2 regions of the Actimicrobium antarcticum genome follow, and region 1 is predicted to be linked to the other one. Evidence: predicted binding sites of a transcription regulator. Region 1 holds the regulator's gene; the other holds the start of a gene.
What was found. The regulator sigma-54, encoded in region 1, starts transcription at its own class of promoters, with help from an activator protein. The targets are predictions, from matches to a motif close to TGGCANGNAANCTGCTTT.
Positions count from the first base shown of each region.

Region 2: the regulator sigma-54 is predicted to act here: its motif matches at 4,194-4,211, upstream of ABD720_RS05410 (ammonium transporter).

Region 1 covers NZ_BAAAZE010000014.1:89,854-95,997, reverse strand. The annotation lists gene aroKB (bifunctional shikimate kinase/3-dehydroquinate synthase AroKB) at 1-906, shown strand, start outside; gene ABD720_RS17165 (deoxyguanosinetriphosphate triphosphohydrolase) at 947-2,098, shown strand; gene ABD720_RS17160 (enoyl-CoA hydratase/isomerase family protein) at 2,130-3,233, opposite strand; gene hpf (ribosome hibernation-promoting factor, HPF/YfiA family) at 3,351-3,707, opposite strand; gene ABD720_RS17150 (RNA polymerase factor sigma-54) at 3,824-5,305, opposite strand; gene lptB (LPS export ABC transporter ATP-binding protein) at 5,318-6,061, opposite strand; gene lptA (lipopolysaccharide transport periplasmic protein LptA) at 6,070-6,144, opposite strand, start outside.
Region 2 covers NZ_BAAAZE010000005.1:572,731-578,874, reverse strand. The annotation lists gene ABD720_RS05430 (hypothetical protein) at 1-243, opposite strand, end outside; gene ABD720_RS05425 (MlaD family protein) at 240-1,175, opposite strand; gene ABD720_RS05420 (MlaE family ABC transporter permease) at 1,193-1,999, opposite strand; gene ABD720_RS05415 (collagen-like protein) at 2,238-2,615, opposite strand; gene ABD720_RS05410 (ammonium transporter) at 2,945-4,147, opposite strand; gene ppa (inorganic diphosphatase) at 4,475-5,023, opposite strand; gene ABD720_RS05400 (heme biosynthesis protein HemY) at 5,107-6,144, opposite strand, start outside.

The DNA.
Region 1 (6,144 bases):
GGCAAGCAGGTCACGACCATCGTCCTGCCCGATGGCGAAGAAGAAAAAACCTGGCGCAACCTGATGACCATTTTCGATGGATTGCTGACCGAAAAATGCGACCGGAAAACGACCCTGATCGCACTCGGTGGCGGCGTGGTCGGCGACATGACCGGCTTTGCCGCCGCCAGCTACATGCGTGGCGTGCCGCTGATCCAGGTGCCGACGACCTTGCTGTCGCAGGTCGATTCGTCGGTGGGTGGCAAGACCGGCATCAATCATCCTCTCGGCAAGAACATGATCGGCGCGTTCTACCAGCCGCAAGCCGTAATCGCCGACACCGGTACGCTCGACACCTTGCCGGCGCGGGAATTGTCAGCAGGCCTGGCCGAAGTGATCAAGCATGGCGCGATCATCGATGCGGTATTTTTTGACTGGATCGAAGCCAACATCGGTGCACTGCTGTCGCGCGATCCGGCAGCAATCGCCTGGGCCATCCAGCGCTCCTGCGAAATCAAGGCCGAGATCGTGCGGCAGGACGAGCGCGAATCGGGCATCCGGGCGATCCTGAATTTTGGTCATACCTTTGCCCATGCCATCGAGGCCGGTCTTGGTTACGGCACCTGGTTGCATGGCGAGGCGGTGGGTTGCGGTATGGTGATGGCCGCCGATCTGTCGCAACGACTGGGTTACATCGACGCGGCGGCGAAAGATCGTCTGACGCGCCTGGTCGCGGCGGCCGGTTTGCCGACCGTGGCACCCGATCTCGGACAGGTCACCTGGTTTGACCTGATGCAGGTCGACAAGAAAAACGAGGGTGGCGCGATCAAGTTCATCCTGTTGCAACCGCTGGGAACTGCCGTCATTACCGGCGCCGCCGACGCGATGGTGGCCGCGACGCTGCACGCCTGCGTGCATACTGCCTGAACGGGATACAGTTCAGGCCCCGGGATTGAAAAGGCACTCAATGATTCATCGTGACACTGCTGCTGACACCAAGCTGGCACCCTATGCCGCCCAATCTGCGACGTCGCCGGGGCGACAGTTTGCCGAACCCGCGCCGGCATCGCGTTCGGAATTCCAGCGCGACCGCGACCGCATCATTCATTGCGCGGCGTTTCGCCGACTGGAATACAAGACCCAGGTCTTCGTCAATCATGAAGGCGACCTGTTCCGCACCCGGCTCACGCACAGCATCGAAGTGGCGCAGATCGCCCGTTCGATTGCGCGCAATCTGCAGCTCAACGAAGACCTGATCGAAGCCATCTCGCTGGCTCATGATCTGGGCCACACGCCATTCGGTCATGCCGGTCAGGATGCACTCAACGCCTGCATGGCAGACCACGGCGGCTTCGAACACAATCTCCAGAGCCTGCGTGTGGTCGACGTGCTGGAAGAGCGCTACGGCGCCTTCGACGGCCTGAACCTGATGTTCGAAACCCGGGAAGGCATCCTCAAGCACTGTTCGCCGACCAATGCCCGCACGCTGGGCGCGATAGGCCAGCGCTTCCTCGACAAAAAGCAGCCGACACTGGAAGCCCAGCTGGCCAATCTGGCCGACGAGATTGCGTATAACAATCACGATATTGATGACGGTTTGCGCTCGGGATTGTTGAGCGTCGCCCAGCTCGACGAGGTGGATCTGTATGCGCAGCACCGGCATGATGTGGAGGTAATTTATCCCGGCATCAGCGGTCGTCGCGCGATTAGCGAGACCATCCGGCGGATGATCAATGCGCTGATTGTCGACCTGATCGCCGCATCACAAGAGCGCATCAGGCAGGCCGACCTGCGCAGCCTCGATGACGTGCGCAATGCACCGCCGCTGATTACCTTCTCACCGGCGATGCAGCATCAGGCCACACTGCTCAAACAGTTCCTGCGAGAGAATCTGTATCGACATTATCTGGTCAACCGGATGACCAGCAAGGCCCGCCGCACTATCACCGACCTCTTCAACGTCTTCATTGGCGAGCCCAGCCTGCTGCCGCCTGATTACCAGTCGCAGAAGGGTGATGATGCAGCGCAGGTGCGCAAGGTGGCGGACTACATCGCCGGGATGACGGACCGCTATGCGATTCGTGAACACCGGCGCATTTTCATGGTGGATGAAGTCTGAGCATGTGACGTCAGTCAGCCAACTGGCCGGCCTATGCTACCGAACTCACCAGATCGCGCAACGGATGCGCCTGAGCCGGCCAGGCCGGAACAAAGAACGCGTCGACCATCTCGGTGGTCACCTCGGCCAGCGTCGCCGGTTGCCATTGCGGCTGGTTGTCCTTGTCGATCACGACCGCACGTATTCCTTCCAGCACTTCGCCGCGCTCGAACGCGCGCCGTACCATCGTGCGTTCCATGCGCAGACATCCCGCCAGATCCAGCGTGGCACCCAGACGCACCTGACGCAGCGTGACGCTCATCATCAGCGGCGAGCGTTTTTGCATCAGTGCCAGCGTGGTCTGCGCGAAGTCGCTGTCGTCCTGCGACAGCGAGGCGACGATGTCCGGTACCGACGGCAGACTGAAGTGCTGCCGGATGGCGGCGTGATGACGTGCCAGCGTGCTGCCGGCGGGGTCGCACTGATCCCTGAAGGCGCTGGCAAATTCGCGGATGGCGTGGCGTACATCGGCGCTGTTGTCGTGTTCCAGCAGGGTGCGTAAAGCCGGCAGTTCGCTGCTCGGAATAAAGACATCCGCCAAGCCCGCATACAGCGCGTCGGCGGCACCGATCATCTCGCCGGTGACACCCAGATACGTCCCCAGCTGGTCTGCCGAACGTGACAGAAAATAACTCCCGCCGACATCCGGAAACAAACCGATATTGACTTCGGGCATGGCCATTCTGGTCCGCTCGGTGACGATACGCAGACGGTTCTGTACGCCGCTCTGCGCCAGCCCCATGCCGCCGCCCATGACGATCCCGTCCATCACGGCGATCCACGGTTTCGGGAAAAAATGGATCAGATGGTTGAGGGCATATTCTTCGCTAAAAAAATCGTCCAGCGCCGCGCTGCCGCCTTGGGGTGTCGACAGGCCAGCCTCGTAAAAAAACCGGATATCGCCACCGGCACAAAATGCTTTTCCGGTACTGCCGGTAATGACCACCGCACGCACCGTCGCCGCGTCGCGCCAGCCCAGCACGATCCCGGTCAGTTCGCGCACCATTGCAAGCGACAAAGAATTGAGGGCTTTGGGCCGGTCAAGCGTGATGTTGCCGATAGCGTTGGTTACTTGGGTCTGGATGAGTGCGGTCATGTTCTGGAGTCCATCGGATTACATTAAATTGCAGGCAAGTCAATTGCAGGCGATTAAAAAGGGCGCAATCAATGCGCCCCAGGTTCGTTCATGCCGGTTTGTCCGGCAGCAGATCAGTCAGGAGGAGGATATCTCGACAACCGGTTCAGGGATGTGTTTGATGGCGTCGTGCTGATGGTCCTGCAGTTTGGTTTTGTACTTGATGACCTGGCGATCGAGCTTGTCGATCAGCGCATCAATGGCGGCGTACAGGTCCTCGGCAATGCTTTCTGCATGCAGGTCCTTGCCGCGCACGTGCAGGTTGATTTCTGCTCGTTGCCGTTTTTCTTTTTCGGGGAGTTTATCTACAGTCAGGATGACAGCGATATCAATGACGTGATCGAAATGACGTTTGATGCGTTCCAACTTGCTTTGCACATATTCACGGATGGCAGGGGTCACTTCGAGATGATGTCCACTGATTGTGAGATTCATACGGCGCTCCTTTGAATAGTGCCGCTGGAGGTTCGTTTTGTACCCGGATGGGCACTGTCGAACACAACGACAGGTAAAACATGACAAATGAAACTACGGAAAAACTTGGAAGAAAATTACAGTGCCTTGCGCAGGTTGACGGATGGGATTTTCAGGGCTTCTCGATATTTTGCGACGGTGCGTCGTGCCACCACCATACCCTGTTCTCCCAGCATGTCTGCGATTTTGCTGTCAGAAAATGGAATCTTCGGGTCTTCAGCTCCTATCAATTGTTTGATGAGTGCCCGTATCGCCGTTGAGGACGCTTCGCCCCCGGCTTCAGTGGCGACATGGCTGCCAAAAAAGTACTTTAACTCGAACATGCCATGCGGGGTCAGCATGTATTTCTGGGTTGTCACACGGGAGATGGTGCTCTCGTGTAAACCCAGTGTATCAGCAATTTCGCGCAAGACAAGAGGGCGCATGGCGACCGCACCATGCGAGAAAAAGTTCCTTTGGCGTTCAACAATTGCCTGTGCCACGCGCAGGATCGTATCGAAACGCTGACGCATATTCTTGATCAGCCACTTCGCTTCCTGCAGCTGCGATGTCAGTGAACCATCGCCTTTATTCTGCTTCAGGATGTTCGCGTACAGGGCGTTGACGCGCAGGCGCGGCATCACGTCGTGGTTGAGCATGACCTGCCAGCCGGCGCGGGTATGCTTGACGATGACATCCGGCACCACGTAGTCCGAGGTGCCGCTGCCAAAGATCGCGCCGGGGTGCGGATTGCATTGCCGGATCACGCATTGTGCTTCGCGCAGGTCTTCATCGTCACAGTCCAGCGCCTTCTTGAGCTTGCTGAAATCACGCTGCGCAAACAGCGTCAGATAGTGTTCGACGATGTCCAGCGCCATGCGCCGGGTCACCATGGCAATGCCGGGAAAACGCCGGATCTGCAGTGCCAGGCATTCGGCGGCATTGCGTGCGCCGACGCCGGCAGGATCGAAGCTCTGCAGCAGTTTCAGGGCGATCGTCAGCTCGTCGGCGTCGATCGCCAGTTCGGCCGGCAAGCGCTCGTGGATCGCCTCCAGCGTGTCTTCCAGATAGCCGTTGTCGTTGAGTGCATCGATCATCAGTTCGACCAGTGCCCGGTCGCGCGGATTGCGTACGGTGACCCGCATCTGCTCCAGCAAATGATCGCGCAGCGTCAGTTCATGGGCTTCCAGCTGGGGTCGCGCATCGTCGTCTTCCGGCGCTTTGGAGGTGCGCGCAACGTCGTCGAAGGTCCAGTCCGATTCGCTGCTGGCGGCGCCTTCCGGTGCCTCGTTGCTGACCTCGGCAGGCGCTTCGCCGTCGCTGCTGGGAGGGGCGGCATTGGCATCCTCGCTGGCACCTTGCTGGCGAATGCCGTCGGCGCCGATGGCACCATCGGCGAGCAGGCGTACCGAATGATCCAGCGGATCGTCGAGCCGTTCCAGTAGCGGATTGTCGGTCAGCATCTGCTCCAGTTCCTGATGCAGTTCCAGCGTGGATAACTGCAATAGCCGTATCGATTGTTGCAGTTGCGGTGTCAGCGCAAGATGCTGTGAGGTGCGGAGCTGGAGGGATTGTTTCATCGTGGTCCGGGCCTACATCCGGAAGTGTTCGCCGAGATACACCCGGCGTACCGACTCGTTGGCGATGATGTCATCCGGGCGTCCGCTGGCCAGGACAGCACCCTGGTTGATGATGTAGGCGCGGTCACAGATGCCCAGCGTTTCGCGCACGTTGTGGTCGGTGATCAGGACGCCGATGCCGCGTTCTTTCAGGAACCGCACGATGCGCTGGATTTCGATCACGGCAATCGGGTCGACGCCGGCGAACGGTTCGTCCAGCAGCACGAAGCGCGGATTGGTCGCCAGCGCACGCGCAATTTCGACGCGACGTCGTTCACCGCCGGACAGGGACAGAGCCTGGTTGTCACGCAGCTTGTCGATTTGCAGATCCTGCAGCAAGGTGTCAAGGCGCTGATCGATGACTTGCCGGCTCAGTGGTTTGCCTGCCTCGCGCTGTAATTCGAGTACCGCGCGAATATTGTCCTCGACGCTCAGCTTGCGAAACACCGACGCTTCCTGCGGCAGGTACGACAGACCCAGCATCGCCCGCTGGTGGATGGGCAGGCGCGAAATGTCGACGCCGTCCAGCCGGATCTCGCCAGCGTCCGATGGGACCAGGCCAACGATCATGTAAAAGGAGGTGGTCTTGCCGGCACCATTCGGGCCGAGCAGGCCGACCACTTCGCCGCTGCCTACCTCCAGCGCGACATCGCTGACGACCTGCCGTACGCCGTAACTTTTCTTCAGACCGCTGACGATCAGTTTGCTGGCAGTCATCTCGGCCGTCATTTGGCGGCACCCGGCGTACGTGGCTGGATCACGGCCTTGATGCGACCCGCGCCGGCCTTGCTGTCGGGGCC
Region 2 (6,144 bases), on a different contig from region 1:
GGCTACCCGGTTAGCGCATCGGACCAGCTCGGCACGCGCCAGCAAATCGCCCTTGCCGGTGCTGCTGATTTCAAGGCGGGCACGGCTGAACTCCTGATCTGCAATACGCGTATTGCCAGTCAGGTAGGCCGCTGAAAAGCTGTCCAGCGCGCCATGTGCATTGGCTTTCCAGCCAGGCACAGGCGGCTTGGTGGCACAACCCGCTACCAACAAGCCGATGCAAAAAACCGAAAAAATTCTCATGGCAGTTTGAGCTCCGTATCCCGTGCAAAAGGCCATTTCCGATTGATTTCATCGACCAGATTGGTGACTTTGCGCAGGCTGGTGTCGACCTCGGCGCGCAACGCACCTAGGTCATTGGTGGCCAGCCGGGCGTTGGCCCCTACCGCTTGTGCTTCCGCCAGCACGCTGTCGACTTTTTTGAGGCTGGTGCGGGCGTCGCCGAGTACCGCATTGAGCTGGACGATCGTGGCCTGAGCGTCTTGCATGACACCACTTTTTCCAAAAACGCGCTGGTCGGTTTTTGCCAGCAGGACGTTGATATTGTCGAGCGTGCCGATCAGCTTTTTGGCATTCTCGTCACTGCCCAGCGCCCCACCCAGCAAACCATACCGACCTGACATGCGGGCAGTGGCTGCCTGTACATTGGCCAGACTGGTGTTCAGGCTGGACTCGGCGCCGGTCATGTTGCCGAGATTGTCCAGCAAGGCGCGCGCCGCAGCGACAAGCCGTGGAATTTCAGCGGCGGTGTCACCGCGCAACACGGTACGCACCGATGCTTCCGGCAACGGTGGATCAGTAAAAATTCCTGTAAAAGCCCGGATACGCGTGTCGCCGACCATACCGCGCTCCAGCGTAAAAATGCTGGACGTGCGCAACCAGTGCGCATCTTTGCGCGGGACGTCAATGAGGATGCGCGCCTTGCCATCGGGCGCAAGCTCGATGCGTTGCACCCGACCGATCGGAAATCCCGAAAATGTCATGTCCATGCCGACGATCACGCCTTCGGAGTCGTCCGCCATCAGCACGAGCCGCTGGGTAGATTCGAATACGCCGCGCGCATACATCACGTACAACAAAAAGCTGCACACCAGCGCAGTCATCAGGATCAGAAGGACGACGGCCTTGAATTCAACGTGGGCGACGGGAGCGGCTTCATCGACGGGTGGTTCCATGAGAATCATTGTCCAGGTTAAATGTATTTGATCGCCAGCGAGCCGGCTTCGATCAACAACAGTACAACGAGCAAACGCAGTGCGCCGGGCTGGACCGTTGACGGCAGCTGGCGGGCCTGACGGGATGCTTCAAGGATCGCGGCCATCGGGATGACGGCGACAGCCATTCCGAAGAGCACGGTTTTGAGAATAAAGCCGATCGTCACGACCGGCTCGAAGACCCGGCCGACGGTACGGGTGTAGTCCACCACACCCCATGGAGACAGGCCATATACATTGATGTAAGCCAGCAGCAAAACAATGACGCTACTGACCATGGCCAGAGTGAAGACGGCGAAAGCGGCGGCGATCACCTGCGGCACCAGCTCGCTGCGCACCCGGGTAACGCTGGCAGCCGACAACCTTGGCGACACGACTTGCGCCGGAACTAACGTCATCGCACCGGCATTGAACGCCAGTCCGGAGCGCAGCGCCACGAATAGCGCAGCGGACAAGGGGATCAGTTCCAGCACCAGCACGCGCACGACCATTTCAAGCGCATATTGCGACAGGCCGTAGCTCAGTGCGGTCACCACGACAATCCGAATCACGACCTGGCACACCAGCGCACTCAGCAGGGCGAACCAGGGCAATACCTGCCAGGTGCTCGCGTGGATGCAACGGGAAATGGTGATACGGTTTTGGTGGATGTAAGTCGATGGTGAAAACGCCATCACGATGGCGATGGCGCCAAGATAGATCATGGCCCACCAGCTCATGATTGAACGCGCGGCGGCTGCGGCCCATTCGCCGGGTTTCATGTACAGGAAAGAGTGTTGGGGCATGTGTGCATGATAACGCACGGGTTTCGGATATCCGGCCCTGCGTGCTTGCGAATTCTCACCGTGGGCTTCGCGCGAGACAGAAATTGGGTCAGTTGTCTTTTCGGAGACAACGTCTCATCCCGAAACCGGACTACTTGCGAAAAATTGGCCGGGCACCATGCGGGCCGGCCAACGAGAGCATCGACCAGGCTCTTATAGACGAGCCCGCCCGGTCAGGGCAAGGCCCGTCGGAGCTTGCTTAGCGTGGCGCCGGAACGATGACGACGGTGTCACCGGTCGCCCTGGCGCCGGCATTTCCACGCGCGCCAGTTGACCCGGTAGCGCCCGTGTTACCTGTTGCGCCCGTATAACCAGTTGCACCCGTTTCGCCGGTGGCACCCGTGTAGCCAGTTGCGCCGGTATAGCCGGTTGCGCCGGTCGCGCCTGTTCCGCCAGTAGCGCCGGTCGCTCCGGTGTAGCCGGTGGAACCCGTTGAGCCGGTGTTACCGGTGGCACCGGTAAAGCCTGGCTCGCCCTGCGGTCCTGCGGGGCCTGCTGGCAACGTAATGCATCCACCCAAAGCACTGCCGAGGGCAAGTATCGCGGCAGCAGTAGCAAGTTGTTTTGAGATCATCATGATTATTTCCTTTTCGAAGCACTACGGAACTACGCACGAGATTGTGGGCAGCCAGCCAGAGTCGATCGGTTTCTGGCGGTAAGGACCAGCGGTGGCAGATCAAACCATCACTCCTGCAAATCGCGTTCTCAGTTGATCTGCTCGCGGCGTCCCGGATAAGCACCACGGGACGATATGCGATCAAGTCGAAGGCTACGCGACCATCGCCGACAATTCCGTTCGGTAACGCGCATATCGGTTTTATTGCTGTGCCACGGCATCAGCGTCACGGTTCATCACTGGAGGACGATATTGCGTTGCCTATGCGTGCCTGTGCGTGCCTATGCGTTCTACCAGTTCGACTCGCGTTCCGGTGTGGACGAAATGTGATGTATCGACAGATCGGCTCCCTGGAACTCTTCCTCGGGATCGAGCCGGATCCCCATTGCCAGTTTCAACAGACCGTAGATCAGGAATCCACCCACCAGCGCGATGCCGATGCCCATCGTGGTGCCGATGACCTGCGAGGCCAGCGAGACCCCACCCAGGCCACCAAGTGCTTTCGAACCGAATATGCCAGCAGCAATACCGCCCCACGCTCCGCACAATCCGTGTAACGGCCAGACACCCAGCACATCATCGATCTTCCACTTGTTTTGCGTGAGCGTGAACATCCAGACAAAAATGCCACCGGCCAGGCCTCCGGTAACGAGCGCACCCAGCGGATGCATCAAGTCGGACCCGGCGCACACGGCGACCAATCCTGCCAGCGGGCCGTTGTACACAAAGCCGGGATCGTTCTTGCCGAGTACCAACGCAACCAGCGTCCCACCCACCATTGCCATCAACGAATTGACGGCGACCAGTCCATTCATCTTGTCGAGCGACTGCGCACTCATGACATTAAAACCAAACCAGCCCACCGTCAGAATCCACGCACCCAGCGCGAGAAAAGGAATCGACGATGGCGGATGGGCTGCGATTGCGCCTTCTTTCGTGTAACGCCCCCGTCGTGCGCCGAGCAACAGTACCGCCGCCAGCGCGACCCAGCCGCCCACGGCATGCACCACGACCGATCCGGCAAAGTCATGGAACTCTGCCGAAAAAGCCTCCTTGAGCCACCCCTGAATGCCAAATCGCTGATTCCAGACGATGCCCTCGAAAAACGGATACACCAGGCCGACCAGCAAGGACGTCGCAATTAGTTGCGGATAAAAACGTGCCCGCTCGGCAATACCGCCGGAGACGATGGCCGGTATGGCTGCAGCAAAAGTCAACAGGAAGAAAAACTTCACCAGCTCATACCCATTTTTTTCGGCAAGCACATCGGCCGCTGAAAAAAAATGCACACCATAAGCAATGCTGTACCCCACAAAGAAATACGCCACTGTCGACACGGAAAAATCCACCAGAATCTTGACCAGGGCATTGACCTGGTTCTTTTTTCTGACCGTACCCAGTTCAAGGAACGCAAATCCGGCATGCATCGCCAGGATCATGATTGCACCGAGTAAAACAAAAAGTGCATCGGCACCGTTTTTCAAACCATCCATTCCAACTACCCCCAAAAAGATGCAAAATAAAAATTGACAGTTCACTTAAGCAATTTTCATTCCATTTTGGTGCGCAACTTAATCCATTGATTTAATTGAATTAAATTAATTGTGATCATGAGAGCTCTCGCCTAGACGTTAAAAAGCACCGAAATGAGGCGCCTATTTGGTGCTTCCACGGCACCGGCGGTCTGACGAACAGAATTCATCACCCGAAAACTGGTCCGATTGCCAGGCTTGCAATCAGACAAACAAAAAAATACCCCGGCAGTCATTGCGACTCCGGGGCACGATGGTCAGGCGCAGCGGCTTTAACAGCCGTCAACTTCAGGCAGCGGGCTCGCTCTCGGCCTTGTTGAAAGCAGCCACTCCAGCCATGATTTCCTGCCGGGCATCTTCCGGGCCAAACCAGCCTTCGATCTTGACCCACTTGCCCTTTTCCAGATCCTTGTAGTGCTCAAAGAAATGCTGGATCTGCTGAAGGCGCAGGTCATTGATATCTTCCGGCTTTTGCCAATGGGTATAGATTGACAGCACCTTGTCGACCGGCACGGCCAGAACCTTGGCGTCGCCGCCGGCTTCATCGGACATCTTCAGTACGCCGATTGCGCGGCAACGAACTACGACACCCGGAAACAGGGGGAACGGCGTAATCACCAGCACATCCACAGGATCGCCGTCATCCGAAATCGTGCGCGGAACATAGCCGTAGTTGCAGGGATAATGCATCGCCGTACCCATGAAGCGATCCACAAAAATTGCACCTGATTCCTTGTCGACTTCGTACTTGATCGGATCGGCATTCATCGGGATTTCAATGATCACGTTGAAGTCATTTGGCAGATCGCGGCCGGCGGAAACGTTATTCAGGCTCATGGTGCTTTCTCATAGTTGGTAGGAATTCTGTGGACGGCGAATTATAGCGACTTATCTCCGGCGATCGCCTGATCGGCGGCGCACTACGAGACCAGTTCGGCCAGTGCGCATTGACGATAATGCGCGTTCGCTTTGTCAGGCTGGTTCAGCGCTTCATGCAGTTGCGCCAGTTTCAGGTGTGCACTACGCAGGGTAGAGGACTCTGTCGCATCCGACAAGGCCTGCTCCAGATGGCGCTGGGCTTTACCCCATAGCTTTTGTTTCAGGCATAGCGTGCCCAGGGTCAGCGCCAGTTCGGGATCGGTTGGATGCAGCACCCGCCATTCTTCGCAACGCTCGATCTGGGCCAGCAAACCGGCCGATCCTTCGCTGCCAGCGCCGTCGCGATAAGTGCGCAGCAGCTCGTCATTCCATTCGACGGCCAAGGCCCGTTCGATAATCGCCCGCGCTTCATTGGGCAGTCCGCAAGTACTGAACGCGATCGCCGCATGCGCGGCGACAAACGGTGCCGTACGGTCGGCGACAGGAATGTCGCTCCAGAGGCGACGAATGGATTCCGCGTCATTACTGCGGTCGGACAGCAACGCATCGTAGGCCTGTTCGCGCAGTCGACGCGAAGCGACCGGATGCAATGCGTTGTTCTTGTCGAGAGAACGCACCAGACGCAATACTTCGCGCCAGTTGCGCGATTGCTGATTGGCCTTGAGTGCCAGTCGCAGCACGTGAATGTGCCGGGTGCCACTGGCATTGAGTTCATTGACCGCCGCCAATGCACTTTCCGGATCGTGATCATCGACCAGCAGTTCAAGAGCGGTCATCAACCGCGCCGTGCGTAACCCGCTGTCGTCCTCGATCTTTGCCAGCCACGCGTTGCGGCGCGCGCCCTGTTGCATCCGGTGCGCTGCACGCGCGCCGATCAATGCCGACAAACCAGCATTATCGGGTGACGTGGCTGCGCGTGTCGCGGCTTTTTCGGCATGTCCGAAACGTCCTTCAAAAAACGCTTTCAGGGCATCACGCAGTGCAGTGATTCCTTCCCGCTCGCGTTTTTCGCGGCGGTAGGCAGCGACGCGTGACGGCATCTGCTGCGTCAGGGACAAGGTATTGAGCAACAGGAAACA